DNA from 3 places in the Streptomyces sp. RKND-216 genome. Region 1 is predicted to be linked to each of the others. Evidence: predicted binding sites of a transcription regulator. Region 1 holds the regulator's gene; each other region holds the start of a gene.
What was found. The regulator HrcA, encoded in region 1, represses chaperone genes, less so after heat shock. The targets are predictions, from matches to a motif close to TTNGCACTCNGNNNNNCNGAGTGCNAA.

Region 1 (9,471 bases):
GGCGGACCTCCTGCGGGACGGAGTGCTCTCACAGGGGACGACTCCTCGCACCGGGCGAAATCATCGCCGGCGCGACGCGGGCCGTCAGGACCAGCGGCCGGTGCGGGTCAGCAGAAGGGAGGTCGCGGCCGTGCCCGCCGTGGAGGTGCGCAGCACCGTGCGGCCCAGCCGGTACGGCTCGGCGCCCGCCTCCGCGAAGGCGGCCAGCTCCTCCGGGGAGACGCCGCCCTCGGGGCCGACGACCAGCACGACGTCCCCGTCCACCGGGAGCGGAGCGGTCGCCAGCGGCGCGGCGCCCTCCTCGTGCAGCACGGCGGCGAACGCGGCGCCGGACAGCAGCGGCGCCACCTGCCGGGTCGTGGCCGGTTCGGCGACGTGCGGAAACCGCAGGCGCCGGGACTGCTTGCCCGCCTCGCGCGCGGTGGCACGCCACTTCGCCAGCGACTTGGCTCCACGTTCACCGCGCCACTGCGTGATGCACCGGGACGCCGCCCACGGCACGATCACGTCCACGCCGGTCTCCGTCATCGTCTCCACGGCCAGCTCGCCCCGGTCGCCCTTGGGCAGCGCCTGCACGACGATGATCCGGGGCCGGGGCACGGGATCGGACCGGACGTCGGTGACGGCGACCTCCAGCCGGTCCTTGCCCTCGACGGCGGCGACCGTGCCGGAGGCACCGGTGCCCGCGCCGTCGGTGAGGACGATCGACTCGCCCACGCGCATGCGCCGCACGGAGACGGCGTGCCGGCCCTCCGGACCTGTCAGCCACACGCGGCCGGCCCCGGTGAGGGGCGGCGCGTCCGGCCCGTCGAGGAGGAACACGGGAGCGGTCACGCCTCCACCTCCCGTCCCGTCGACGCGGCGCGGGCGGAGGCCAGTTCACCGGCGAGCACCTCGACGAGCCGCGCGGCGGGCATCGTACGGGCCAGCCGGTGGCCCTGACCCGCCCACAACGCCATCCCCTGTGGGTCGCCGGCCTTCGAGGCGGCACGGCGCAGGCCGGCGGTGAGGTGGTGGACGTCCGGGTAGGCGGCGGGGGCGTGCGGACCGTGCTCGCGCACGAACCGGTTGACCAGAGCGCGTGCCGGGCGCCCGGAGAAGGCACGGGTCAGCTCCGTGCGGTCGAACAGAGGGTCCGTCAGCGCCCGCTTGTGCTCGGCGTGCGCACCGGACTCGGGGCACACCAGGAACGCGGTGCCGAGTTGGGCGGCGCTCGCACCGGCAGCCAGCACCGCGGCGATCTGCGACCCGCGCATCAGCCCGCCGGCGGCGACCAGCGGCAGGCGCACCGCCTCGCCGACGAGGGCGAGCAGCGGCAGCAGTCCGGTCGCGCGGCAGCCGCCGTCCGCCGCCGGGTCGTCGTGGTGGGTGCCCTGGTGGCCGCCGGCCTCCGCGCCCTGCACGCACACCGCGGCGGCCCCGCGGTCCTGGGCGGTGAGCGCCTCGTCCACGGAGGTGACCGTGACGACCGTCGACGTACCCGCCTCCGCGAAGCGGCGCAGCACGCGCTCCTCGGGGCAGCCGAAGGTGAACGACACCAGCGGCACGGGGTGTTGGAGGAGGATCGCGACCTTCGCGTCGTAGGCGTCGCTCCCGCCCCTGTCCGTGTCGCCGAGTTCGGCGCCGTAACGGGCCGCCTCGGGGGCGAGCTCGTCGCGGTAGGCGGTGAGCGCCGCCGCCTCGGCGACCGGTGTCTGGGGCAGGAAGAGGTTCACGCCGAAGGGGCGTGGAGTGAGCCGGCGCAGGTGGCGCGTCTCCTCGTACATCGCCTCCGGCGTCTTGTACCCGGCGGCGAGCATGCCGAGACCGCCGGCCTCGCTGACGGCAGCGGCGAGTTCCGGGGTGGAGGCGCCGCCCGCCATGGGTGCCTGAACGACCGGGTGACGGAGGAGGGCGAGGTCGAGGTCGGGGGCCATGTGACCATCCTGTCACGCCCCGTACGCCGCCCGTTGCTGGGGCCGCAGCCGCTCGGCGGTCGCCGCGCGGCACGGCCGCCCCCGGCGGTCACCCGGCGGACGGCGCAGACCGCCCACCACCGCGAGACGCCGCCGGACACCGGCGCGCGGACCCCGCGGCTGCGGTGAAACGGGTGCGGCACGGCGCCGCACCCCGGCGCCGTGCGCCGCGCGGGGAAAGCGCGGCGCGCGGGCGCGGGCCCGGCATGGGTCAACGGCCGTTGAACGCGTCCTTGAGGCGGTGGAAGAGGCCCTGCTGCCCCGGCTGGAACTGGCCCTGGGGCCGTTCCTCTCCGCGCAGCGTCGCCAGGCGCCGCAGCAGGTCCTCCTGCTCCGGATCCAGCTTGCTCGGCGTCGTCACCTCGACGTGGACGATGAGCTGGCCGCGGCCGCCGCCGCGCAGGTGCGTGATGCCGCGCTCGTGCAGCGGGATCGACTGGCCGGACTGGGTGCCGGGCCGGATGTCGATCTCGTCCATGCCGTCCAGTGTCTCCAGCGGCACCTTCGTGCCGAGAGCGGCCGCCGTCATCGGGATGGTGACCGTGCAGTGCAGGTCGTCGCCGCGACGCTGGAAGACCGAGTGCGGGGTCTCGTGGATCTCGACGTAGAGGTCGCCTGCCGGACCGCCGCCCGGGCCGACCTCGCCCTCGCCGGCGAGCTGGATGCGCGTGCCGTTGTCGACGCCGGCCGGGATCTTGACCGTGAGGGTGCGCCGCGAGCGCACCCGGCCGTCGCCGGCGCACTCGGGGCACGGCGTGGGCACGACCGTGCCGAAGCCCTGGCACTGCGGGCACGGGCGCGAGGTCATGACCTGGCCGAGGAAGGAGCGGGTCACCTGCGAGACCTCGCCGCGGCCGCGGCACATGTCGCAGGTCTGCGCCGACGTGCCCGGTGCCGCGCCCTCGCCGGAGCAGCTGCCGCACACGGTTGCGGTGTCGACCTGGATCTCCTTGGTGGTGCCGAACGCGGCCTCGTTCAGGTCGATGTCCAGCCGGATCATCGCGTCCTGGCCGCGCCGGGTGCGCGAGCGCGGGCCGCGCTGGGACGCCGTGCCGAAGAAGGCGTCCATGATGTCGGAGAAGTTGCCGAAGCCGCCGCCGAAGCCGCCCGCGCCGCCGCCGGGCCCCGCGGGGTCGCCGCCGAGGTCGTAGACCTGCTTCTTCTGCGGGTCGGAGAGCACCTCGTACGCGGTGTTGATCTCCTTGAACCGGTCCTGCGTCTTCGGGTCCGGGTTCACGTCCGGGTGCAGTTCGCGCGCCAGCCTGCGGAAGGCCTTCTTGATTTCGTCCTGCGAGGCGTCGCGCTGCACGCCGAGGACGGAGTAGTAGTCCGTCGCCACTTAGCTCTCCGCCAGGATCTGTCCGACGTAACGTGCCACTGCGCGTACCGCTCCCATCGTTCCGGGGTAGTCCATCCGGGTCGGCCCCACCACGCCGAGCTTGGCGACCGCCTCGTCGCCCGAACCGTAACCGACCGAAACCACGGATGTGGAACTCAGCCCCTCGTGAGCGTTCTCATGACCGATTCGCACGGTCATGCCCGAGTCGGTGGCCTCGCCGAGCAGCTTCAGCAGGACGACCTGCTCCTCCAGCGCCTCCAGCACGGGCCGGATGGTGAGCGGGAAGTCGTGGCCGAAGCGGGTGAGATTGGCGGTGCCGCCGATCATCAGCCGCTCCTCTGTCTCCTCGACCAGCGTCTCCAGCAGGGTGGCGAGAACGGTGGAGACGGTGCCGCGGTCGTCCGCGTCGAAGGAGTCGGGAAGGTCCTGCACCAGCCGGGGCACATCGGTGAAGCGCTGGCCGGCGGTGCGGCCGTTGAGCCGTGCGCGCAGGTCGGCGACAGTGTTCTCGCCGATCGGCGCGGGGCAGTCGACCATGCGCTGCTCGACGCGTCCGGTGTCGGTGATCAGCACCAGCATCAGGCGGGCCGGCGCGAGGGCCAGCAGCTCCACGTGCCGCACCGTCGAGCGGGTCAGCGATGGGTACTGCACCACCGCGACCTGGCGGGTGAGCTGCGCGAGCAGCCGCACGGTGCGGCCGACGACATCGTCCAGGTCGACGGCGCCGTCGAGGAAGTTGTGGATCGCGCGGCGCTCCGGCGAGGACAACGGCTTGACGCCCGCCAGCTGGTCGACGAAGAGCCGGTAGCCCTTGTCGGTGGGGATGCGTCCGGCGCTGGTGTGCGGCTGCGCGATGTAGCCCTCGTCCTCGAGCGCCGACATGTCGTTGCGCACGGTTGCCGGGGAGACCTGGAGGTTGTGTCGCTCCGTGAGCGCCTTCGAGCCGACGGGCTCCTCGGTGCCGACGTAGTCCTGGACGATGGCGCGCAGCACCTCGAGTCTGCGTTCACTGAGCACGCGCACACCTCCGTCCCAGGGCCGTCCGCCGTCTGCCCGGCCACTGCTGGCCTGGCACTCTCCTTGGCCGAGTGCCAGCGGTTTCCCAGCAAGTGTACGACCGGGGGACGTGGCCGGGGCAAGGGCGGCTCCGCTGCGGGTCGGTAGCGATCCCGTAGCGGTCGGGAGCGGGTCGGCGCGAGGACGCGGGGTGCGCCCCGTTAGCGTCGGGAGACATGGACATCGGCTGGGAAGAGCTCGCACCGGGCGTGCTGCGCGCGCGGCTGCCTCGGTGGGACGCCACCGTGGGCGCCGTGGCGGATGCGGAGGGGGCGCTCGTGGTCGACACCGGCTCCTGTCTGGCCGAGGGCGCGGCGGTCCGTACGGCGGTGCGCGAACGGCTCGGGCTGCCGGTGACCCGGGTCGCGCTCACCCACGCGCACTTCGACCACGTGCTGGGCACCGCCGCCTTCGCGGGCGTGCAGGTGTACGGCGCGGTGGGGCTGGAGGGCGTCCTGCGGCACGACCGGGAGGCGATCCAGCGGGACGCGGTGCGGCACGGCCTGGACCCGGCCGCCGCGGCGCAGGCCGCGGACGCCCTGGTGCTGCCCCAGCACGCGGTGAGCGGCGAACTGACGCTGTCCCTCGGCGGGGGACGGCAGGTGCTGCTCGCCAACGTGGGGCCGGGCCACACCGGCCACGACCTGGCCGTGCTGGTGCCGGGGCGCGAGCCCGGCGCGCGGGAGGTGGTGTTCTGCGGCGACCTGGTGGAGGAGTCCGGAGAACCGCAGGCCGGACCGGACGCACTGCCGGCCCGCTGGCCCGCCGCGCTGGACCGGCTGTTGTCCCTCGGCGGCGAGGACGCGGTGTACGTGCCGGGGCACGGCGCGGTGGTCGACGCTGCGTTTGTCCGCGCCCAACGCGACGCACTGGCACGGCGTTTCGCCCGGCCGTGACGCCTGCGGCCAGAATGGGCGGATGCGCAGTCGCCGGTACGACCCCGACCTCACCCCGCCCTGGAAGCGCCGCACGGCCGCGGTGCCCGAGGTCCCCGCCGACCCGGACCTCGTCGTGGAGGAGGCCGCGACCGGCTTCTGCGGCGCGGTGGTCCGGTGCGAGAAGACGGCGCAGGGGCCGACGGTGACGCTGGAGGACCGGTTCGGCAAGCATCGCGTGTTCCCGATGGAGCCGCGCGGCTTCCTGCTGGAGGGGGAGGTCGTCACCCTGGTGCGCCCCGCATCCGTCGCCCCCGCGGCGCCTGCCTCAGCCGGGCGCACGGCCTCCGGCTCGGTCGCCGTGCCGGGCGCACGGGCCCGCGTCGCACGGGCGGGAAGACTCTATGTGGAGGGGCGGCACGACGCGGAACTGGTGGAGAAGGTCTGGGGCGACGACCTGCGCGTCGAGGGCGTGGTGGTCGAGTACCTGGAGGGCGTCGACCACCTGGCCGAGATCGTGGACCTCTTCGGCCCCACCTCCGACGCACGGCTGGGCGTCCTCGTCGACCATCTGGTGCCCGGGTCGAAGGAGTCCCGGATCGCGGCGGACGTGACCGCGACGTGGGGCGCGGAACGGGTGCTGGTGGTGGGCCACCCGTTCGTCGACATCTGGGAGGCGGTCAAGCCCGCGGCGCTCGGCATCGACACCTGGCCGCGGGTACCACGCGGGCAGGACTGGAAGACGGGCGTGTGCGAGGCGCTGGACTGGCCGGCGAACACCGGGGCCGCGTGGCGGCGCATCCTCGGCGCCGTCCACTCCTACCGCGACCTGGACCCGGGCCTGCTCGGCCCGGTGGAACACCTCATCGACCACGTCACCGTGGGCGGCCCGAACGGCGGCTGACTCACCTGACGTGACCGGCTCACGTCAGGGTCCGGAACTCGACGGCCTCGAGAGAGACGCCCAGCACGTCCGCCGGCTCGGTGAACAGCACGCAGCGGCCGGCCAGCGGGTGGACCAGCAGGCAGGCACACCGGTCGGTTCACTTGTTCGACCGACGGGCGGGGGCCTCGCGGTCACCGACCCGGCCACCGGGATGCAGGTGGGCGCAGAGGAAGGCGAGAGCCATGGCCCCGGCCATGCAGGCGAACACGACCTGCGTGGCCTCGGCGAAGTCCATGCGCACGGCGTCCATCGTCTCCCGCATGAACGACGACACCGGACCGCTGCCGCCGGGCTCCGACTCGTCGCCGTGGCCCGTGACGGACTCCGCCACGCGGCGCGCGACCTCGGCGGACCGCTCCCCCGTGAAACCGCGGCGCTCGAAGGTCTCCAGCACCCGGTCCGTCGTGACATGGGTGAGCACCGTACCGAAGACCGCCAGCCCGACGGCGGCCGCGAAGTTGCGCAGGGTCTGCGTAATGCCGGTGACCTCACCGTACGAGGCGGAGAGGGCGCGGTTCACGGCGTCCGTCGAGGCGGGCGACAGCAGGAACCCGATGCCGGCGCCGGCATCACGATGTACGGCCACTGGTCGTTCAGCGACAGCTCGGTCGCACGGTGCGCCCACAGCGCGAACCCGGCGGCGCCCAGCGCGGTCCCCAGAAGCATGGGGTGCTTGGCGCCCCGGGTGTCGAGCATCCGGCCGCCCAGCTGGGACGCCACGCCGAAGCCGGCGAAGAACACCAGCATGTAGATCCCCGCCTCGTTCGGTGACGCACTGAGCGACACCTGCGCGTAGACCGAGGCGAAGAAGAAGACCGGCACGAACGCGATCATCGCGAAGAACAACACCAGGGCGTCCGCGACGAACGCCCGGTCGCGGAACACCGCCATGGTGATGAGCGGATGACGCGTGGTGCGCAGTTCCACGCGGACGAACAGTGCCAGGATCAGCAGCCCGCCGGCGATGCACGCCCAGGTGGCGGCGCTGCTCCAGCCCCACGCGGACGCCTGCATCAGCCCCAGGACGCTCAGGCCCATGCCCGCGGCCACGAGGACGGCGCCGGCCACGTCGAGTGACTCGCGACGCGGCTCGTCGCGGATGCGGGCGAGCAGCGTGAGCACGATGGCGATCACGGCGACGGGGATGTTCACCCAGAAGATCGCCCGCCACGTCCATGAGGTCAGCCAGCCGCCGAGGATCGGGCCCACGGCGGTCAGGCCGCCGGACAGCCCGAAGAAGAGCGCGAGCGCGCTGCCGCGGCGCTCCAGGGGGAAGACGGCGACCACGACCGCGAGGGCGGCCGGGAACATCAGCGCCGCGCCCCGGCCCTGCGTGGCGCGGAAGCACACCAGCCACGCCTGGGCGAAGGAGTCGTCGGGGACGAAGCCGCACAGCACCGAGGAGACGACGAACAGGACCGTGCCGATCAGCATGACGCGGCGGTGGCCGTACAGGTCGGACAGCCTGCCGCCGAGCGCGAAGAAGGCGGCGAGGGAGAGCAGGTAGGCGTTGACGATCCACTGCACGCCGGACGACGACAGCGACAGCTCGTCTGTGATCTCGGGGCAGCGACGGCCACGATCGTCTGGTCGATAAAGGTCATCGACACGGCGAAGAGCATGGCGGCCAGGGTCAGCCATAGGCTCCCGGTACGGCGCGCTTCGGAGGGCGTGCCGGCGGTCTGTCGGCCCATGTCTGGCATGCTCGCCCGGCCCGGGGCGCGGGGCACCCCGCCCCAGCCGTCCGGGTGACTCCTCCGCACCTCGCTCGCGCCTCGCCCACGCCACGACCGCCGCCACGCCGTGCGGGCGGCGGCGGACAGCGGGGAGGCTGCTGCCGCCCGGCCCGAGGGGTCAGTCCGTGAGGGCGCGGACGACCGCATCGGCGAGGAGGCGCCCCCGGAGGGTGAGGACGGCGCTGCCGGCGGCGTAGGGGCCGGGCTGGAGGAGGCCGTCGTCCAGCGCGCGGCGCGCGCCGGCGAGCCCTGCGGGGGTGACGAGCCCGAGCGGGCACCCCTCCGCGAGCCGCAGCTCCAGCAGGATGCGTTCGACGCGCCGGTCCTCCGCGTCGAGCACTTCGCGCCCCGCACCGGGCGACCGGGACTCCCCCAGCGCCTGGGCGTACGCGCCGGGGTGCTTCACGTTCCACCAGCGCACGCCGCCGACGTGGCTGTGCGCGCCGGGGCCCGCACCCCACCAGTCGGCACCGGTCCAGTACAGCTCGTTGTGGCGGCACCTCCCGGGCTTTGAGGCCGCCCAGTTGGAGACCTCGTACCACGCGAACCCGGCTGCAGTCAGCGCCTCCTCGGCGATGAGGTAGCGGTCGGCGTGCACGTCGCCGTCGGTCGTCGGCACCTCGCCGCGCCGGATCCGGCGGGCGAGCTGCGTCCCCTCCTCGACGATGAGCGCGTACGCCGACACGTGGTCGGGTCCGGCGCCGATCGCCGCGTCCAGGGAGGCCCGCCAGTCGTCGTCGGTCTCGCCCGGCGTGCCGTAGATCAGGTCGAGGTTGACGTGGTCGAACCCGGCGGCGCGGGCCTCGGCGACGCACGCCTCCGGACGGCCCGGGGTGTGGCTGCGGTCCAGGACGCGCAGCACATGCTGCCGCGTGCTCTGCATGCCGAAGGAGATCCGGTTGAAGCCGGCCTCCCGCAGTTCCGCGAGGTAGCGGGCGTCGACCGACTCCGGGTTGGCCTCAGTGGTGATCTCCGCGCCGTCGGCGAGGCCGAATGCGTCCCGGACCGCCGCCAGCATCCGGCCCAGGTCGGCGGCCGGGAGGAGCGTGGGCGTGCCGCCGCCGACGAAGACGGTCTCCGCGGGGCGGGGGTCGTCGCCGAGGACCTTGCGCGCGAGGCGGATCTCCTCGGCGAGGGTGTCGGCGTAGTTCTCACGGGAGGCGAGGGCGCCGCCGGAGCCGCGCAGCTCGTTCGCGGTGTAGGTGTTGAAGTCGCAGTAGCCGCAGCGGGTCGCGCAGTACGGGACGTGCAGGTAGAAGCCGAGCGGACGGTCGGCCGCACCGGCGGTCGCGGAGGCCGGCAGCGTGCCGTCGTGCGGCACGGGCTCGCCGTCGGGGAGTGCGGAGGGCATGGGGCCATTGTGGCCCGCCCGCGCCGCGCTCCCCTCCCCGAACCCGTGCCGCCCTCCGGGGCAAGCCGGGTCAGGCCTCGCGCGACCCGGCGTACATCTCCTCGATGAGGTGACCGAACTCACGCTCCACGGCGGGCCGCTTCAGCTTGAGGCTGGGCGTCAGCTCGCCGTGCTCGACGTCCAGGTCCCGCGGCAGGATGCGGAACTTCTTGA
Region 2 (9,471 bases), 890 kb from region 1:
GCACAGGACGAGGACATGCGACACCACCTGACGTGGTCGGCCGTGAAAGGCGGGAGAGGCGTGAAAGCCGTGAGAGCCGTACGAAGCCCGGTGCTTCGTACGGCTCTCACGTTGCACGATCACGGCGCGTCCCGCCGGCGGCTGTGGACGACGCGGAACCTGTGGACGACTCCGTCCCCCACAGGAGCGATGCGGCGCCTCACCCGCCGCACGACCCCCGCTGCACACCGTCCGGAGGCGGAGTCGCCTCGGTCGCCTCAGGGCAGCTTGATCCCCGGGTCCACCCCGTCCAGTGAGCGCCCGCACACGCAGTCCTGCTCGGCCGGCAGCAGCCCGACGGCGTCGAACAGCACCTCGCGCAGCCGCCCCACGTTCTCGCCGAAGACGCGCAGCACCTCCTCGTGGGAGACGCCCTCGCCGGTCTCGGCACCCGCGTCCAGGTCCGTGACCAGGGTCATCGAGGCGTAGCAGAGCCCGAGTTCACGGGCCAGGACGGCTTCCGGGTGACCCGTCATGCCGACCACCGACCAGCCCTGGGAGGCGTGCCAACGGGACTCGGCGCGGGTGGAGAAGCGCGGCCCTTCGACGACGCAGAGCGTGCCCCCGTCTACGGGCTCCCAGCCGCGTCCTCGCGCGGCGGACAGCGCGGCCTGACGGCCGTGCTCGCAGTAGGGGTCGGCGAATCCGCAGTGCACCACGTTCGGCTGAGAGCCGTCGGGCAGCGGTTCGCCGTCGAAGAACGACTGCACGCGGTTCTTCGTGCGGTCGACGAGCTGATCCGGGACCAGCAGCGTTCCGGGCCCGTACTCCGGGCGGAGGCCGCCCACCGCGCACGGGGCCAGTACCTGGCGCACACCCGCGGACCGCAGCGCCCAGAGGTTCGCGCGGTAGTTGATGCGGTGCGGCGGCAGGTGGTGCTTGCGGCCGTGCCGGGGCAGGAAGGCGACGCTGCGGCCGCTGATCTCCCCGAGGAACAACGAGTCGCTCGGCGGGCCGTAGGGCGTGTCGACGGTGACCTCGGTCACGTCGTCGAGGAAGGAGTAGAACCCGGACCCGCCGATGACGCCGATCTCTGCTTGTGCGGTCATGCGGCTCACCCTACGGTTCCGCCGCGCTCCCGGTCAGGCCGCGGAGGAAGGAGCAGGGGACTTCGCAGTGCTCTTGCCGGAGCCCTTGTCCTTCGAGCCGTTCTTGGCGGAGGAGTCCGCGGAACCGGACGACGTGTCCGAGGAGCCGTTCGAGGACGACGACGAGGCGGAGGACGACGAGGCCGTGCTGCCCGACGAGGAGCCGCGGCTGTCGTTCCGGTAGAAGCCCGAGCCCTTGAACACGATGCCGACCGCAGAGAACACCTTCTTCAGGCGTCCCTTGCAGCCCGGGCACTCGGTCAGCGAGTCATCGGTGAACTTCTGCACCACCTCGAGGCCATCGCCGCACTCGGTGCACTGGTACTGATACGTCGGCACGTCTTTCCTCCTGGCACTCTTCCCTGTGGAGTGCTAACGACGCTCCATCGTGCAGTATTTCCGTCCCGTAGTCCACCGCGCGCGCACCGGACATGGATCACAGAACGGCCGCGCACGGACGCCGCAGGGGCATCGGGCCACGGGCCGCGGTTCCCCGGAGGATCCCGACCCTGCGCCCGCCCGTCAGCGGTCCCCGGCCGCCGTGCTGCCGCCCGTGCCGAGCCAGCCCGCCAGCTTGCCGCCCCGGTTCACCGCGAGCAGCCGCCGCTCCGCCGCGTCCCGCACCGCGTCCGTGGTGACGACCAGCAGCTCGTCGCCGTGCCGCAGCACCGTGGACGGCAGCGGCACGAAGCTCGTGCCGCCCCGCACCACCAGGGTCACCGCCGCGCCGGGAGGCAGCCGCAGCTCCGTGACCTCCACGCCGTGCATCCGCGACGTCTCGCCCACGCTCATCGACAGCATGTGGCCGCGCAGCCGCTCCAGCGGCGCCGACTCGAGATCGACGTCCGCGGGCCCGCGAGCCTCCTCCAACCGGAGTTTCCGTGCGACCCAGGGCAGCGTCGGGCCCTGGACCAAGGTGAAGATCACGACCAGCACGAAGACGATGTTGAAGATCCGCTCGCTGCTGGGCACCCCGGCCACCATCGGGATGGTGGCCAGCACGATGGGCACCGCGCCGCGCAGCCCGGCCCAGGAGAGCAGCGCCTGGTCCTTCCAGGACCACCGGAACGGCAACAGGCCGACCACCACCGACAGCGGTCGCGCGACGAGGGTCAGCGCCAGTCCGACGGCGATCGCCGGCAGTACGTCGTCGCCCAGGTCGTGCGGCGTGACAAGCAGCCCGAGCAGCACGAACAGGCTGATCTGCGCCAGCCACGCGACGCCGTCGGCGAAGCCGCGCACGGCCGGGCGGTGCGGGAGGCTGGCGTTCCCCAGCACAAGCGCGGTGATGTAGACGGAGAGGAAGCCGCTGCCGTGCAGCGTGGCGCCGCCCGCGTAGGAGAGAACGCAGAGGGCCATGACCGCGATCGGGTAGAGGCCGGACGCCGGCAGCGCCACGCGACGCAGCCCGAACGCGCCGAGGCGGCCCACCAGCATGCCGGTGGCCGCGCCGATCGCCAGCTGCATGACGATCATCGCGATCAGCACGTACCAGCTCTGCGGCTCGTGTTCGAGAGCGGAGAGGGCGACGACGAGGATGACCACCGGTGCGTCGTTGAAGCCCGACTCGGCCTCCAGCGTGCCGGTGATCCGCTGCGGCAGCGGTACCCGGCGCAGCACGGAGAAGACGGCCGCGGCGTCGGTGGAGGACACCACGGCGCCGATGATGAGGGCGAGCCGCCACTCCAGCCCGATGAGGTAGTGCGCGGAGACGGCGACCACCCCGACGCTGACCGCGACGCCGACCGTGGCCAGCGTGGCGGCCGCGGGGACCGAGCGCCGGATGTCGCGCCACTTGGTGCCCAGTCCCCCCTCGGCAAGGATCACGACGAGAGCGGCGTAGCCGAGGGTCCGGGTGAGTTCGGCGTCCTCGAATTCGAGGCCGAGCACGTCCTGGCCCAGGAGGATGCCGATCCCGAGGTAGACCAGCAGGCTGGGCAGGCCCGTGCGTGCCGACAGCCGCACTGCGGCCATGGCGAGGAGCAGGACGGCGGCGCTGATCAGCATGATCTGGTTGAGCTGCTCGACAGTCAGGGGCCGCTCCTCCCACCCGTTCGTTTGAGTAGCTAACAATTTACCATCGCTTGACCGTCGGCCGGCTGCCCGGGGCCGGTGCCCGGACCGCCTCCCGCCGGTCGGCCCCGAACCGCACGGCACCCACTTCCGGTGTCCGCGCGCACCGCGGACACCGTGCGCCCGGGGGCACCGGCACCGTTGGTGCGACGTGCGACGTGCGACGTGCGACGTGCGACGTGCGACGTGCGACGTGCGACGTGCGACGTGCGACGTGCGACGTGCGACGTGCGACGTGCGACGTGCGACGTGCGACGTGCGACGTGCGACGTGCGAACGTCCGGCGCCCGGGGGCTCGGAGTCGGGGTCCTCTCCCATTCTCGGCTCCAGCGCCCCCACACGCGCCCGGACTTGCCCTCTGCGCTGACTCCCTTTCGGAGCCGTCACCGGCTCGGCCTATGGTTGCTCCAGCAGTCGAAGGATCACCCCTGCCCTCGAAGGACAGCGATGCCCGCCAAGAAGCCCCCACGACGCGCCCGCCTGATCGTGATCGCAGTCGTGCTGCTGCTCGTGGCAGGCATCGGTTACGGCACCTACTGGAGCGTCGGCACCGTCCGCAACTCCTTCCCGCAGACGACGGGTTCGTTGAAGATCGACGGCCTCTCCGAAAGGGTCACCGTCAAGCGCGGCGAACACGGCGTTCCGCAGGTCTACGCCGACAGCGCGCACGACCTGTTCATGGCGCAGGGCTTCGTGCACGCCCAGGACCGATTCTGGGAGATGGACGTCCGCCGCCACACCACCTCCGGCCGGCTGTCGGAGCTGTTCGGCGAGAGCCAGGTGCGTACCGACGCCTTCCTGCGCACGCTGGGCTGGCGCGAGGTCGCCGAGCGCGAGTTCGAGAAGCTGGACCCCGACACCCGGGCCTACCTCAAGGCCTACGCCGACGGGGTCAACGCCTACCTCGCGGACAACAAGGGCTCCGAACTCTCCGTCGAGCACGCCGCGCTGAACCTGGACAACGGCTACGAGCCCGAGCCGTGGGACCCGGTCGACTCGGTCGCCTGGCTCAAGGCCATGGCGTGGGACCTCCGGGCCAACATGGAGGACGAGATCGACCGGGCGCTGATGACCGCCCGGCTGTCCCGCGAGGAGATCGAGGACCTCTACCCGACCTACCCGTACGACCGCAACCGCCCCATCGTCGAGGGCGGCACGGTCGGGGAGGCCACCGGCGAGTTCCTGCCCGAAGGTGCCCCTGCCCCGGGTACCGACCCCGGCACCGCCGCGAACCCCGGCATCGCCGCGAACCCCGGCATCGCCGCGAACCCCGGCACCGACGCGGGCGCTGCCGCGAATCCGGGTGCCGCGGGCACGCAGCAGGCCGTCCAGGGCGGTCGCGGCGCGCTCGCCTCCGTGGCCGAGGCACTGGAGAAGGCCCCCTCGCTGCTCGGCCCGAGCGGCAGCGGTATCGGCTCCAACTCCTGGGTCGTATCCGGCGAGCACACCACCACCGGCAAGCCCCTGCTCGCCAACGACCCCCACCTCGCCCCGCAGCTGCCCTCCGTCTGGACCCAGATGGGCCTGCACTGCCGCAGCGTCACGAAGAAGTGCCCGTTCGACGTCTCCGGCTTCACCTTCTCCGGCATGCCGGGCGTCGTCATCGGCCACAACCAGTCCATCGCCTGGGGCCTGACCAACCTCGGCGCCGACGTCACCGACCTCTACCTCCAGAAGATCGAGGACGGGAAGTACCTGTACGACGGGAAGCAGGTCCCCTTCACCACTCGGCGCGAGGTCATCAAGGTGGCGGGCGGCGAGGCGCGAGAGATCACCGTCCGCGAGACGAACAACGGCCCGATCGTCTCCGACTTCAACACCGAGGCCACCGCCGTCGGCGAGGAGACCCCCGTCGAGGCGTCCGCCCCGGACCGCGGCGACGGCTACGCCGTGTCCCTGCGCTGGACGGCGCTCAAGCCCTCGCGCAGCATGGACGCCGTCTTCGCGCTGAACAAGGCGACGAACTTCGAGGAGTTCCGGGCCGCCGCCCGGCTGCTGACCGTCCCCGCCCAGAACCTGATCTACGCCGACACCGAGGGCAACATCGGCTACCAGGCCCCCGGCCGCATCCCGATACGTGCCGACGGCCACTCCGGCCGCTACCCCGCCCCCGGCTGGGACCCCGACTACCGCTGGACCGACTACGTGCCGCAGTCCGCGCTGCCGTGGGAGTACAACCCGGACCGCGGCTACATCGTCACCGCCAACCAGGCCGTGGTGGACCAGCGCGACTACCCGTACACGCTGACCCAGGACTGGTCGTACGGCGTGCGCAGCCAGCGCATCGACGACCTGATCCGCTCCAAGATCGAGGACGGCGGCAAGGTCTCCATGCAGGACATGCAGGAGATGCAGACGGACAACAGCAGCGAGATCGCCAAGCTCCTCGTCCCCTACCTGCTGAAGATCGACGTCGAGGACGCGTACGTGCGCGAGGCGCAGGAACTGCTGCGCGGCTGGGACTACACGCAGGACTCCGACTCGGCCGCGGCGGCGTACTTCAACGCCGTCTGGCGCAACGTCCTGATGCTCGCCTTCGGCGACAAGCTGCCCAAGGAGGTGCGTGTCGAGGGCGACTGCCTGTGGGTACCGCCGGCCGACGAGTCCGCGCCGCTGGAGGACCTGGACGGCAACAGCGCACTCGTCCGCGAGTGCGGAAAGCGCGACGCCGACTCGGCGCAGCCGGACGGCGGTGGCCGCTGGACCGAGGTCGTGCGCGGCCTGCTGGACCAGCCGGACAGCGCGTGGTGGAAGACCCGCGGCACCGACCGCAACCCGGGTGCCACCGGCCGGGACGAACTCCTCGCCGAGGCCCTCGAGGACGCCCGCTGGGAGCTCACCTCCGAGCTCGGCAAGGACATCGACACCTGGAGCTGGGGCCGCCTGCACCGGCTGATGCTCAATAACCAGACGATCGGCACCGAGGGCCCGGGCTACCTCCAGTGGCTGCTCAACCGGGGCCCGTGGGACCTCGGCGGCGGCGAGGCGACCGTCAACGCCACGGGCTGGAACGCGGCCGGAGGCTACGACGTGAGCTGGGTCCCGTCCATGCGCATGGTCGTCAACCTGGACGACTTCGACGAGTCGAGCTGGATCAATCTCACCGGCGCCTCCGGCCACACCTACCACCCGCACTACGTCGACCAGACCGATCTGTGGGCGGAGGGCGAGCAGCTTCCCTGGGCGTACGGCGACCAGGCGGTGGAGAAGGGCACCGAGGACAAGATGGTCCTCATGCCCTGACCCCGGCCGGGACGCTGGACACGCCCCCGCGGTGTGCTCCGCGCTCCGGCGGGCCCTCAGCCCCTCGGGGCCCCTCCGGCGCCTCCGAACCGGTGCACCGCGGTCGGCGTCACCGCCGCCAGCACCGGCCGGTCGTGCGGCTCCGCCGGTACCCGGTCGCGCACCTCCCCGTCGTACAGCAGCACCACCAGCGGGGGCCGTGCGCCCGCTGCGGCCAGCCGGGCCAGTACCCGGTCGTAGCTGCCGCCCCCGCGTCCCAGCCGCATGCCCGCGGCGTCCACGGCGAGCCCCGGCAGCAGCACCGCGTCCGCCTCGGTCACCGCCTCGCGTCCCAGGCGGGGACCGGCGGGTTCCAGCAGTCCGCGACCGGCGCGCGCCAGACCGTCCGCGCCTTCGTACGCCGCCCAGTCCAGGTCGTCGTCCGGCAGCAGCACCGGCAGCAGCACCCGCACCCCGCGCACGCGCAGTGCGTCCAGCAGCGGACGGGTGCCGGGCTCCCGCCCGACCGACACGTACGCCGCGACCGTACGGGCGTCCGCCAGCTCCGGGAGTTCCAGCGCATGCCGTGCCAGCGCGTGCGGCGCCTCCCGCACATCGTCCGCCGCCAGCGCGGCCCGCGCGTCCAGCACGGCACGCCGCACCGCCCGTTTGCCCTCCGCGACACCGCTCACCACGCGAACCTCGTCTTCCCGTCATCGTCACCCGTTATCGTGCTGCCATGAGTAGCTCACGACCCAGGATCAGCAAGGCTGTCATCCCCGCCGCCGGCCTCGGCACCCGGTTCCTGCCCGCCACCAAGGCGACGCCGAAGGAGATGCTCCCGGTCGTCGACAAGCCCGCGATCCAGTACGTGGTCGAGGAGGCCGTCACCGCCGGCCTCTCCGACGTGCTCATGGTCACCGGCCGCAACAAGCGGCCCCTCGAGGACCACTTCGACCGCAACTACGAGCTGGAGGAGGTCCTGCGCGACAAGGGCGACGCCACCAAGCTCACCCGCGTGCAGGAGTCCAGCGACCTGGCCACGATGCACTACGTGCGCCAGGGCGACCCCAAGGGCCTGGGCCACGCCATTCTCTGCGCCGCCCCGCACGTCGGCGACCAGCCGTTCGCCGTGCTGCTCGGCGACGACCTGATCGACCCGCGCGACCCGCTGCTCGCCCGGATGATGGCCGTGCAAGAGCAGCACGGCGGCAGCGTGGTGGCGCTGATGGAGGTCGAGCCGGAGAGCATCCACCTCTACGGCTGCGCCGCCGCCGCCGCCACCGACGAGGACGACGTCGTCCGCGTCTCCGGCCTGGTCGAGAAACCATCCGCCGCGGACGCGCCCAGCAACCTCGCCATCATCGGACGCTACGTGCTGGACCCGGCCGTCTTCGAGGTGCTGCGCAAGACCGAGCCGGGGCGCGGCGGCGAGATCCAGATCACCGACGCCCTGCAGACCCTCGCCAACGAGCCGGCCATCGGCGGCCCGGTGCACGGCGTCGTCTTCCGCGGCCGCCGCTACGACACCGGCGACCGAGCCGACTACCTGCGGGCCATCGTCCGCCTCGCCTGCGAGCGCGAGGACCTGGGGCCGGACTTCCGCGCCTGGCTGCGCGGTTACGTCGCCGAGGAGATGGGCGGCTGAACGGCGGCCCCGCCGCCCGCCGGACCGGGAGCGGTGGGACGGCGGGACTGCGGGAACCAGGGCGGGCGCATGAGCCGGCACGAGGACGCACGAGGAGTCGCGGTGAGGCACGGTGAGACGCGGTGAGTGAGATCTGGTCCGTCGACGAGCACCTGGCGGACGTGCTGAGCGGCATCCGTCCACTGGAGCCGATCGAGCTGAACCTCCTGGACGCGCAGGGCTGCGTGCTGCTCGACGACGTGGTCGTCCCCGCGTCCCTCCCGCCCTTCGACAACAGCTCGATGGACGGGTATGCGGTGCGTCCCGTGGACGTCGAGGGCTGCACCGAGCAGTACCCGGCCGTGCTCACCGTGCTCGGCGACATCGCCGCCGGCAGCGACGAGCCGCTCACCGTCGGGCCCGGCCAGGCCGCGCGCATCATGACCGGCGCCGCACTCCCCCCGGGCGCCGAGGCCGTCGTCCCGGTCGAGTGGACCGACGGCGGCACCGGCGGCGGTCCCGCCGACAGCATGACCGCCCACAGCGCCGACCCGGCCGCGGCGAGCGGCGAGGTGCGGGTGCACCGCTCCGTCACGCCCGGGCAGTACGTGCGGCCGCGCGGCAGCGACGTGCAGGCCGGGACCGTCGCGCTGAAGGCGGGGACCGTGCTCGGCCCGCCACAGATCGGGCTGCTCGCCGCCATCGGCCGGGCGTCGGTGACCGTACGGCCGCGGCCGCGGGTCGTGGTGCTGTCCACCGGCAGCGAACTCGTGCCGCCCGGCCGGGAGCTGGGGCCCGGCCAGATCCACGACTCCAACAGCTACGTGCTGGCCGCGGCCGCCCGCGCGGCCGGTGCCGAGGCGTACCGGGTCGGCGCGGTGACCGACGACGCCGACGTCCTGCGGTCCACCGTCGAGGATCAGTTGATCCGTGCCGACGTGCTGGTCACCAGCGGCGGTGTCAGCGTCGGCGCGTACGACGTGGTGAAGGAGGCGCTCGACGGCATCGAAGGGCCGGACGGCAGCGTCTCGTTCCGCCGTCTGGCCATGCAGCCGGGCAAGCCGCAGGGCTTCGGCCTGATCGGCGCCGACCGCACACCCCTGCTCGCCCTGCCCGGCAACCCGGTCAGCTCGTACGTCTCCTTCGAGTTGTTCGTCCGTCCGGTGGTGCGCACGCTGATGGGGCTGGAGCCCGCCTCGCGCACGCCCGTCCGCGCGCGTCTGGCCGGTGAGGAGCCGCTGCGTTCCCCGGCCGGCAAGCGGCAGTTCCTGCGCGGTGCGTACGAGCCGCCGGCGACCGGGGACGGCGTCGGCACCGTGCGGGCGGTCGGCGGCGCCGGCTCGCACCTGATCGCGGCGCTCGCGCAGGCGGACGCGCTGCTCGTCGTGCCCGAGGATGCCGAACAGGTCGCCCCCGGCGACT
Region 3 (9,471 bases), 1.1 Mb from region 1:
CGGGGACGACCTCGGTGACCTGGCCGCGTTCGCGGCCGTCGACGCGCTGCGCAGCGAGGGCGTCGGCGGCCTGCTGGTGTGCAGCGGCAGCGACGAGGTACGCGAACTCGCCGACCGCGCCGACCTGGTGGTGGACGGCCCGGACGGCGTGGTCGCGTTGCTGGAGGCGCTGGCCGCCGCCCTCGGCCCGGACGGGAACGCCGGGGGCTAAGGCCTGTCCGGCCCGCCCCGAGCGTGGCGCATGAGGCGGCCGACCACGGGGGAGGCACCCGGTGTGCGCGTGATGACCTGGAACCTGTGGTGGCGCTTCGGCCCGTGGGAGCGGCGCTGGAAGGCGATCCGGCAGGTCCTGCTCGACGTCCGCCCCGACGTACTGGGCCTGCAGGAGGTGTGGTCGCACGGCGACGACTGCCTCGCCGACCGCCTCGCCAGGGACCTCGGCATGTACTGCGTGCGCGCCGACTCCGACGCGCCCGGGGGCTGGCAGCGCCGGCTCCACGCCCCGGACGCGCACGAGATCGGCGTCGGCAACGCTGTGCTGAGCCGGTGGCCGGTCGTCGACCGGGCCCGGCTGCGGCTGCCCACCGACGGCGGCCGGGCGGACGGACGGACGGCTCAGCCTGCACGCACTGATCGACGCGCCCGGCGGCAGGCGGGTGCCGTTCTTCACCACCCACCTCAACTCCGGCGCGCACGAGTCGGCCGTCCGCTGCGCCCAGGTGCGGGCGCTCGCCGCCTTCGTCGCCGAGCACCGCGCCGGCACGGACTTCCCGCCGGTGCTCACCGGCGACTACAACGCCTGGCCGGACAGCGACGAGATGCGGCTGCTGGGCGGGTTGCGCACCACGCCGCCGGTCGGCCGTCAGGTCTTCCTGGACGCCTGGGAGTTCGCCGCGCCGGGCCTGCCCGCCGCCACCTGGGACGCCGCCAACCCCTACGTCGCGGCCCGCCGGGACCCGAGCGTGCGCATCGACTACGTCCACGTCGGTCCGCCCGGGCCGGGCAACGTCGGGCACGTGCGGTCGGTACGGCGGGCCGGGGACGGGCCGGTGGACGGCGTCTGGCCGTCGGACCACCTTGCCGTGGTCGCCGACCTCGCCCTCCAGGAGGAGGACTGACATCCGGGGCATCCGGGGCATCCGGGGCGACCGGTCCGGTCGGCCGACGCGGCCTCAGCCGCGGAGCCCCTCCAGCTGCTCCACGAACCAGTCGGCGGGCGGCAGCGCGGTCGCCGCGTCGGCGAGCCGCTTGGACCGCTCGGCCCGCTCGCCCTTCGGCATGCTCAGCCCCTCGTGCAGCGCCCGCGCGGTCTCCGCGATGTCGTACGGGTTGACGGTCAGCGCGTCCTCGGCCAGTTCGGCGTACGCGCCCGCCTCCCGGGACAGCACCAGCGCACAGCCCTCGTCGGAGACCACGGGGACCTCCTTGGCGACCAGGTTCATGCCGTCGCGGATGGGGTTGACCAGGGCCACGTCCGCCATCCGGTAGGCGGCCAGCGAACGGGCGAAGTCGTCCTCCACGTGCAGCACCACCGGGGTCCATGCCGGCGTGCCGAAGTCGGCGTTGATCTCTTCTGCGACCTCCGCCACCTCCGCGGTGTACTCCTGGTACACCGCCAGGTCCTGCCGCGAGGGGTAGGCGAACGCCAGGTGCACCACCCGCCCCTGCCACTCCGGGTGGTCGGTGAGCAGGCGGCGGAACGCGTACAGGCCGCGGACGATGTTCTTCGACAGCTCGGTGCGGTCCACCCGCACCACGATGCGGCGGTCGCCGCCACCGACCTGGGCGCGCAGCTGCTGCCGCCGCTCCGCGACGTCGTGGCGCCGGGAGCGCTCGCGGAGGAAGTCGCCGTCCGCGCCGAGCGGGTGCACGCCCAGGCGGGTGGTGCGGCCCTCGTGCACGACGTCGACGCGGCCGTCCTCGCCGGTCGTCACCTCCGCGCCCAGCACGTCCGCGCAGCAGTCGGCGAAGGCCCGGGCCCAGCGGGCGGTGAGAAACCCGGCGCGGTCCGCGCCGAGCACCCCGCGCAGCACGTCGGCGGCGACGTCGTCGGGCAGCATCCGGTAGTAGTCCGGCGGCGCCCACGGGGTGTGCGAGAAGTGCCCGATCCGCAGGTCGGGTCGGCGTTCGCGGAGCAGCGCGGGCACCAGGGAGAGGTGGTAGTCCTGCACCAGCACGGCCGCGCCCTCGGCGGCCTCCTCCGCCAAGGCGTCAGCGAACGCGGCGTTGTACGCCTCGTAGGCCGCCCACTGCCGGGCGAACTCGGCGTCGAAGGAGGGCTCCACCGGCGTCCGGTAGAGCAGGTGGTGCACGAACCACAGCACGGAGTTGGCCACGCCGTTGTAGGCGCCGTCGTGCACGTCGGCGGGGATGTCGAGCATCCGCACGGCCTGGCCGCCGGTGTCGGCGGAGTCCAGCCGCCGTCCGGCGCGGGAGGCGGCCTCCCGGTCGGAGGAACTCAGCGCGGAACACACCCAGACGGCCCCCGTCTCCGGGCCGATCGCGCTCAACCCCGACACGAGGCCGCCGCCGCCCCGTCGGGCGGTGAGGCGGGCCGGGTCGTCCTCGGCGGGGCGGTAGGCGACAGGGCCTCTGTTCGACGCGACGAGTACCTGGGCGGAGCGCTCAGCGACCATGGCCGGAGCCTAGCCGTCCGCGCTCCCGCGCAAACGTACGCCGCTCCCGCGCCGCCGCACCCTCCCGCCCGGCGGCACCCCCCGTCCGGAAGCCGTCCCTCCGGGGCCGTCGGCCGCCGCCGGGCCGGGAGGAGACGCCGTGGCAGGGGCCGGGCAGCCGGTGCTCAGCCGGGCCGGCGGGCGGCGTACTCGGGGACGCTCAGCATGGGCGGCCGCTCCACCTCGTCCACGGCGAAGGTCCGGGCCGCGAAGCCCCCCGCGTCCGCCCGGGCGAACTGCGTCAGGCGGTGCCGCACCGCGAGCTCGTCGCCCCCGCGGGGCAGCCGCACCTCCGCCGTGCGGAGGATCGCCGCGGCCATCCGTCCCAGCGCCTGACCGTCCTGGTGCCGGTGGCGCCGCGCGCCGACGTCCACCTGGGCCAGCGCGTCCAGGCCGGCCAGGCCGAGCGCGTCCACCAGCAGGCCCAGCTCCACGCCGTAGCCGACGGGGAACGGCAGCCGTTCCAGGAGCGTGCGCCGCGCCGCGTACTCGCCACCGAGCGGCTGGACGAAGCCCGCGAGGCGCGGCCAGTGGAGGTTGAGCAGCGGCCGGGCGACCAGTTCGGTGACCCGGCCGCCGCCCTCCGGGCTGTCGCCGAACGGCCGGTCGTACATCGCCTTGACCAGCTGCAGGCCGGGATCGGTGAGCAGCGGGCCGACGATCCCGGAGACGAAGTCGGCGGAGAAGTCCCGCAGGTCGGCGTCAACGAAGCAGACGATCTCACCGCTGGTCGCGAGCAGCGCGCGCCAGAGCACCTCGCCCTTGCCGAGGACGGCGGGGACCCGAGGCAGCACCTCGTCGCGGTGCACCACCTTCGCGCCGGCCGCGGCGGCGACCTCCGCCGTGCGGTCGGTGGAGCCGGAGTCGAGCACGAGCAACTCGTCGACCAGCGGGTGAGGACCGTCCATCAGATCGCGGCGGATCACGGCGACGATCTCGCCGACGGTGGCCTCCTCGTCGAGGGCGGGCAGCACGACGCTGACGCCGCCGGCCGGCCCGGCGGCGCGTTTCGCCGCGGCGAGCGCCGGGAGCGGGCGGTCTGCCGCCGCCCAGGAGCGGCGGTCCAGCCAGTCGCGGACCTCGTCCAGCACGTCTGCTCTCCTGCTGCTTTCCTGTAGGTGTCGGAATGCGTTCCCGCTCCAGCGTGACGCCGCGCGCGGGCACGGCGCCGCTGCGACCGTACTGCGGGCACCGCGTCTCGCGGTGCGGACGCCTCGCAGCCGGTGCGGGGGCCCTGGGCTACAGTCTTGAACAACGCGACCGGCCCGGACATGCCGGGGTCGGACGCACGGGTCCGAATGACCCGACCACAACTTCACACCGCTCATCCAGAGGGGCAGAGGGAACGGCCCGATGAAGCCCCGGCAACCCTCCAGCCGGTCTCGCGCATCCAGGCGGGCCCCCGGCTAGGGAAGGTGCCAATTCCGGCTCGTGGCGAGATACGTCACGGGGAAGATGAGGAGAAAGGGCCTCGCCTTCATGGCTGTGCAAGCTCCCGAGCAGTCCGCCGACACCTCCGCCGCAACCGCTGCCGCCGGTGCCGCCACCGTTTCGCTCGGCCCCGCCGCCGCTCTGTCCTGTCGCGAGTGCGGTGCCCGGAACCCGCTGGGGCCGCTCTTCGCCTGCGAGGAGTGTTTCGGCCCGCTGGAGGTCGCTTACGACCTGCCGACCGGCGACCCGGAGGGCCTGCGGAAGCGGATCGAGGCCGGTCCGGCGAGCATCTGGCGCTACGCGCCGCTGCTGCCCGTGCCCGCCGACGTCGCGGACCAGCCGAACACCGACCCCGGATTCACCCGGCTGGTGAAGGCCGACAACCTGGCCCGCGAGCTGGGCGTGGCCGCGGCGGGCGGCACGCTCCATGTCAAGGACGACTCCGGCAACCCGACACACTCGTTCAAGGACCGGGTCGTCGCCATCGCCGTCGAGGCGGCCCGCGCCTTCGGCTTCACCACCCTCTCCTGCTCCTCCACGGGCAACCTGGCCGGCGCGGTCGGCGCCGCCGCGGCCCGTGGAGGCTTCCGGTCCTGCGTGTTCATCCCGCACGACCTGGAACAGGGCAAGGTCGTGATGGCCGCCGTCTACGGCGGCGACCTGGTCGGCATCGAGGGCACGTACGACGACGTGAACCGTTTCTGCTCCGAGCTGATCGGCGACCCGCTGGGCGAGGGCTGGGGCTTCGTCAACGTCAACCTGCGCCCCTACTACGGGGAGGGCTCCAAGACCCTGGCGTACGAGATCGCGGAACAGCTCGGCTGGGAGCTGCCGGACCAGATCGTCATCCCGATCGCGTCCGGCTCGCAGCTCACCAAGATCGACAAGGGGTTCAAGGAGCTGATCGCGCTCGGCCTCGTCGCGGACAAGCCGTACCGGATCTTCGGCGCGCAGGCCGAGGGCTGCTCCCCGGTCTCCCGCGCCTTCAAGGACGGCCACGACGTCGTACGGCCGGTGAAGCCGGACACGATCGCGAAGTCCCTGGCCATCGGCAACCCGGCGGACGGCCCGTACGTGCTGGACATCGCGCGGCGCACCGGCGGCGCGGTGGAGGACGTCACCGACGCGCAGATCGTCGACGCCATCACGCTGCTGGCCCGTACCGAGGGCATCTTCGCGGAGACGGCGGGTGGGGTGACCGTCGGCGTCACCCGGAAGCTGATCGAGGACGGCCTGCTGGACCCGTCGCTGAACACGGTGGTGCTGAACACCGGTGACGGGCTGAAGACGCTGGACGCCGTCGCGGACGCCGCCCGGCCCAGCGCGACCATCCGCCCCAGCCTGGACGCGTTCCGCGACGCGGGCCTGGCCTGACGCGGCACGGGCGTCCCGCGGCGCCGTGCCGCCGCGTCCCCCTGCTGCGCACTGCTGCGAACTTCGAACCCACGGAAGGTGAACCCATGAGCGTCAACGTCCGCATCCCGACCATCCTGCGCACCTACACCGGCGGCCGGGCCGAGGTCCCGGCCGAGGGGGTCACGCTGGCCGAGGTGCTGGCCGACCTCGAGAAGAACCACACCGGCATCGGCGCCCGCGTCCTGGACGACTCCGGCAAGCTGCGCCGCTTCGTGAACGTCTACGTGAACGACGACGACGTGCGCTTCGCCGAGGGTCTTCAGACGCCGACGCCGGACGGCGCGGGCGTCTCGATCATCCCGGCGGTGGCCGGCGGCTGACGCGCCCCGGCGCGGGCAGCGGCCCGCGGAACGGCCCGCGGAACCGCGCAGGAAGCGCGCGGGAACGGAATCGCCTCCTCCGACACAGAAACGGAGGGGGCGATTCCGCGTTCTGCGAGGGAGTAGAGTGAAGCCGTTCCCCTCCTGTGAATGCCGCGCGCATATGAGAACGCGACAACTTCTGCGCGAATTCGATGTCTCTTTTGCCGCGCCTGTGCCGGTTTGCCTCTTCACGATTGCCCCGCTTTCCCGCACTTTCTCCCCACATTCCGTGAAGTGTCGTGCCCCGATTTCTCGTCCGCGCGACCTGTTGCAGACGGCGTTCGGACAGATACATTCAGCGGCGGTCGACGCGTTCCGGCGCACGCCACCGGCTCCGCCGGGGGTGAGGTCTGACCCGGGTCCGCGAAGTGCGGGCTCGTGCAAGGGCCAGTAATAGGGGAGTTTGCAATGGCTCAGGGCACCGTCAAGTGGTTCAACGCGGAGAAGGGCTACGGCTTCATCGCGGTCGACGGTGGTGCGGACGTGTTCGTCCACTACAGCGCGATCCAGATGGACGGCTACCGCACCCTGGACGAAGGACAGCGGGTCGAGTTCGAGATCTCGCAGGGTCAGAAGGGGCCGCAGGCGGACATGGTCCGCGTGACCGGCTGAGCGCCGACCGGTACCGACCGACGTAAGCGACAGCAGGGCCCGCACCTCCACTCGGAGGTGCGGGCCCTGCTCGTGTCCGTCGGGCGCCGCGGGGGCCGGGGGTGCTCTCCGTCCGGCCGTCCCGGGGTGCGGTGGGCGCTTGCACTCGAGGGGGGAGAGTGCTAATCATTGGCGTTAGCACTCTGAAGGTGAGAGTGACAGCAGGACCGGGTCCGGTGAGGCCCGCAGGCCGGGTGGGGCAAGGAACCGCCGGGTCCGCAGGTCGTCCGTCGCGGGCGCCGGCACGGTCCTTCGAAGCCCACCCGAGTCCCGGAGGACCACTTCCATGGCCAAGATCATCGCGTTCGACGAGGAGGCGCGGCGCGGCCTCGAGCGCGGGATGAACCAGCTCGCCGACGCCGTCAAGGTCACGCTCGGCCCCAAGGGCCGGAACGTCGTGCTGGAGAAGAAGTGGGGCGCTCCCACCATCACCAACGACGGTGTCTCCATCGCCAAGGAGATCGAGCTCGAGGACTCCTACGAGAAGATCGGCGCCGAGCTGGTCAAGGAGGTCGCGAAGAAGACGGACGACGTCGCCGGTGACGGCACGACGACCGCGACCGTTCTCGCCCAGGCGCTGGTCCGCGAGGGTCTCCGCAACGTCGCCGCCGGCGCCAACCCGATGGCGCTGAAGCGCGGCATCGAGCGCGCCACCGAGGCCGTCTCCGCCGCCCTGCTGGAGCAGGCCAAGGACGTGGAGACCAAGGAGCAGATCGCCTCCACCGCCTCCATCTCCGCCGCCGACCCCCAGATCGGCGAGCTGATCGCCGAGGCCATGGACAAGGTCGGCAAGGAAGGCGTCATCACCGTCGAGGAGTCGCAGACCTTCGGGCTGGAGCTGGAGCTCACCGAGGGCATGCGCTTCGACAAGGGCTACATCTCCGCCTACTTCGCCACCGACATGGAGCGCATGGAGGCGGAGCTCGAGGACCCGTACATCCTCATCGTCAACTCCAAGGTCGGCAACGTGAAGGACCTCCTTCCGCTGCTGGAGAAGGTCATGCAGTCGGGCAAGCCGCTGCTGATCATCGCGGAGGACGTCGAGGGCGAGGCCCTGTCCACCCTCGTGGTGAACAAGATCCGCGGCACCTTCAAGTCCGTCGCGGTCAAGGCCCCGGGCTTCGGCGACCGTCGCAAGGCCATGCTCGGCGACATCGCCATCCTCACCGGCGGCCAGGTCATCTCCGAGGAGGTCGGCCTCAAGCTGGAGAACGCCGGTGTCGAGCTGCTCGGCCGCGCCCGCAAGGTCGTCATCACCAAGGACGAGACCACCATCGTCGACGGTGCCGGCGACAGCGAGCAGGTCCAGGGCCGGGTCAACCAGATCCGTGCCGAGATCGACAACTCCGACTCGGACTACGACCGCGAGAAGCTCCAGGAGCGCCTCGCGAAGCTGGCCGGCGGCGTGGCCGTCATCAAGGCCGGCGCCGCCACCGAGGTGGAGCTCAAGGAGCGCAAGCACCGCATCGAGGACGCCGTGCGCAACGCCAAGGCGGCCGTCGAGGAGGGCATCGTCGCCGGCGGCGGCGTGGCCCTGCTCCAGGCCTCCTCGGTCTTCGAGAAGCTTGAGCTGGACGGCGACGAGGCCACCGGTGCCCAGGCCGTCAAGCTGGCGCTGGAGGCTCCGCTGAAGCAGATCGCCGTCAACGGCGGTCTCGAGGGCGGCGTCATCGTCGAGAAGGTGCGCAACCTGCCCGTCGGCCACGGCCTGAACGCCGCGACCGGCGAGTACGTCGACATGATCGCCGAGGGCATCATCGACCCGGCCAAGGTGACGCGTTCCGCGCTGCAGAACGCCGCCTCCATCGCGGCGCTGTTCCTCACCACCGAGGCCGTCATCGCCGACAAGCCTGAGAAGGCCGGCGCCGCCGCCGACCCGACCGGTGGCATGGGCGGTGACATGGGCTTCTGATCCTCGCGGATCGACGCCTGCACCTTCGAGCGGCCCCCTCCCTTCGCGGGAGGGGGCCGCTCGCGCGCGTGTGAGATACCGCACCGGGTGAACGGCGATTAACGCCGAACGCCACGGTGAGGTTCCCTGGGACCGCTGTGAACGGAGGGCGGTGTTCCGCTTCCTCCGCGGCCTGCACGTACGTCCCGTCGTCCAGAGCCGAGCAACCACCCGACTCCGAGGAACCACCCATCCCATGAGCACGCTGGACGCGTTGATCGTCGAGATCAACGACCACCTCTGGACGTACCTGCTGATCCCCCTGGTGGCGATCGCGGGCCTCTGGTTCACGATCCGCTCCAAGGCCGTGCAGCTGCGGCTGCTTCCCGAGATGCTGCGGGTCCTGAAGACCCCCGCGCAGAACACCGGGACCGGCCGCAGGTCCGTCTCGGCCTTCGGCGCCTTCACCATCTCCGCCGCCGCCCGCATCGGCACCGGCAACGTCGCGGGCGTCGCCGCCGCCATCACCCTCGGCGGCCCGGGCGCGGTGTTCTGGATGTGGGTCATGGCGCTGGTCGGAGGCGCGTCCTCGTTCGTCGAGTCGACGCTCGCCCAGCTCTACAAGGTGCGCAACACCCACCCGGGCGGTGAGGGCACCTACCGCGGCGGCCCGGCGTACTACATGCAGCGGGGCCTGGGGAAGCGCTGGCTCGGCGTCACCTTCGCCGTGATCATCACGCTCACCTTCGGCTGGGTCTTCACCGCCGTGCAGTCCAACACCATCACCACGGTGCTGAAGAGCTCCGGCAGCAGCGACGCGTCCTCCTTCACCTTCGTCGTCGGCATGGCCCTGGCCGGCCTGCTGGCGCTCAGCGTCTTCGGCGGCGTGAAGCGGATCGCCCACATCACGCAGGTGCTCGTCCCGGTGATGGCAGTGCTGTACCTGCTGATGGGCCTGCTGGTGCTGGCCCTGAATTTCGGCGAGCTCCCGTCGGTCCTCGCCTCGATCGTGGAGGGCGCGTTCGGTCTGCGGGAGGCCGCGTCC

Region 2: the regulator HrcA is predicted to act here: its motif matches at 1,477-1,503, upstream of E4198_RS15715 (FmdB family zinc ribbon protein).
Region 3: the regulator HrcA is predicted to act here: its motif matches at 6,635-6,661, upstream of groL (chaperonin GroEL).

What each region holds. Positions count from the first base shown of each region.
Region 1 is NZ_SSBQ01000002.1:4,391,079-4,400,549, reverse strand. Features, by position in the region: gene E4198_RS19050 (16S rRNA (uracil(1498)-N(3))-methyltransferase) at 85-834, opposite strand; gene E4198_RS19045 (nitronate monooxygenase) at 831-1,916, opposite strand; gene E4198_RS25015 (hypothetical protein) at 1,917-2,084, shown strand; gene dnaJ (molecular chaperone DnaJ) at 2,167-3,294, opposite strand; gene hrcA (heat-inducible transcriptional repressor HrcA) at 3,295-4,311, opposite strand; gene E4198_RS19030 (MBL fold metallo-hydrolase) at 4,527-5,246, shown strand; gene E4198_RS19025 (DUF3097 domain-containing protein) at 5,269-6,129, shown strand; partial or broken gene E4198_RS19020 (MFS transporter) at 6,269-7,793, opposite strand; gene hemW (radical SAM family heme chaperone HemW) at 8,026-9,258, opposite strand; gene E4198_RS19010 (AMP-dependent synthetase/ligase) at 9,329-9,471, opposite strand, start outside.
Region 2 is NZ_SSBQ01000002.1:3,501,360-3,510,830, forward strand. Features, by position in the region: gene E4198_RS15705 (RcpC/CpaB family pilus assembly protein) at 1-17, opposite strand, end outside; gene E4198_RS15710 (S-methyl-5'-thioadenosine phosphorylase) at 258-1,088, opposite strand; gene E4198_RS15715 (FmdB family zinc ribbon protein) at 1,122-1,466, opposite strand; gene E4198_RS15720 (potassium/proton antiporter) at 1,650-3,200, opposite strand; gene E4198_RS15730 (penicillin acylase family protein) at 3,648-6,443, shown strand; gene E4198_RS15735 (5-formyltetrahydrofolate cyclo-ligase) at 6,500-7,114, opposite strand; gene galU (UTP--glucose-1-phosphate uridylyltransferase GalU) at 7,162-8,070, shown strand; gene glp (gephyrin-like molybdotransferase Glp) at 8,193-9,471, shown strand, end outside.
Region 3 is NZ_SSBQ01000002.1:3,310,372-3,319,842, forward strand. Features, by position in the region: gene otsB (trehalose-phosphatase) at 1-211, shown strand, start outside; partial or broken gene E4198_RS14875 (endonuclease/exonuclease/phosphatase family protein) at 284-1,118, shown strand; gene E4198_RS14880 (trehalose-6-phosphate synthase) at 1,173-2,636, opposite strand; gene E4198_RS14885 (glucosyl-3-phosphoglycerate synthase) at 2,801-3,766, opposite strand; SAM riboswitch class I at 3,997-4,137, shown strand; gene thrC (threonine synthase) at 4,131-5,480, shown strand; gene E4198_RS14895 (MoaD/ThiS family protein) at 5,567-5,842, shown strand; gene E4198_RS14900 (cold-shock protein) at 6,293-6,496, shown strand; gene groL (chaperonin GroEL) at 6,822-8,447, shown strand; gene E4198_RS14910 (alanine/glycine:cation symporter family protein) at 8,683-9,471, shown strand, end outside.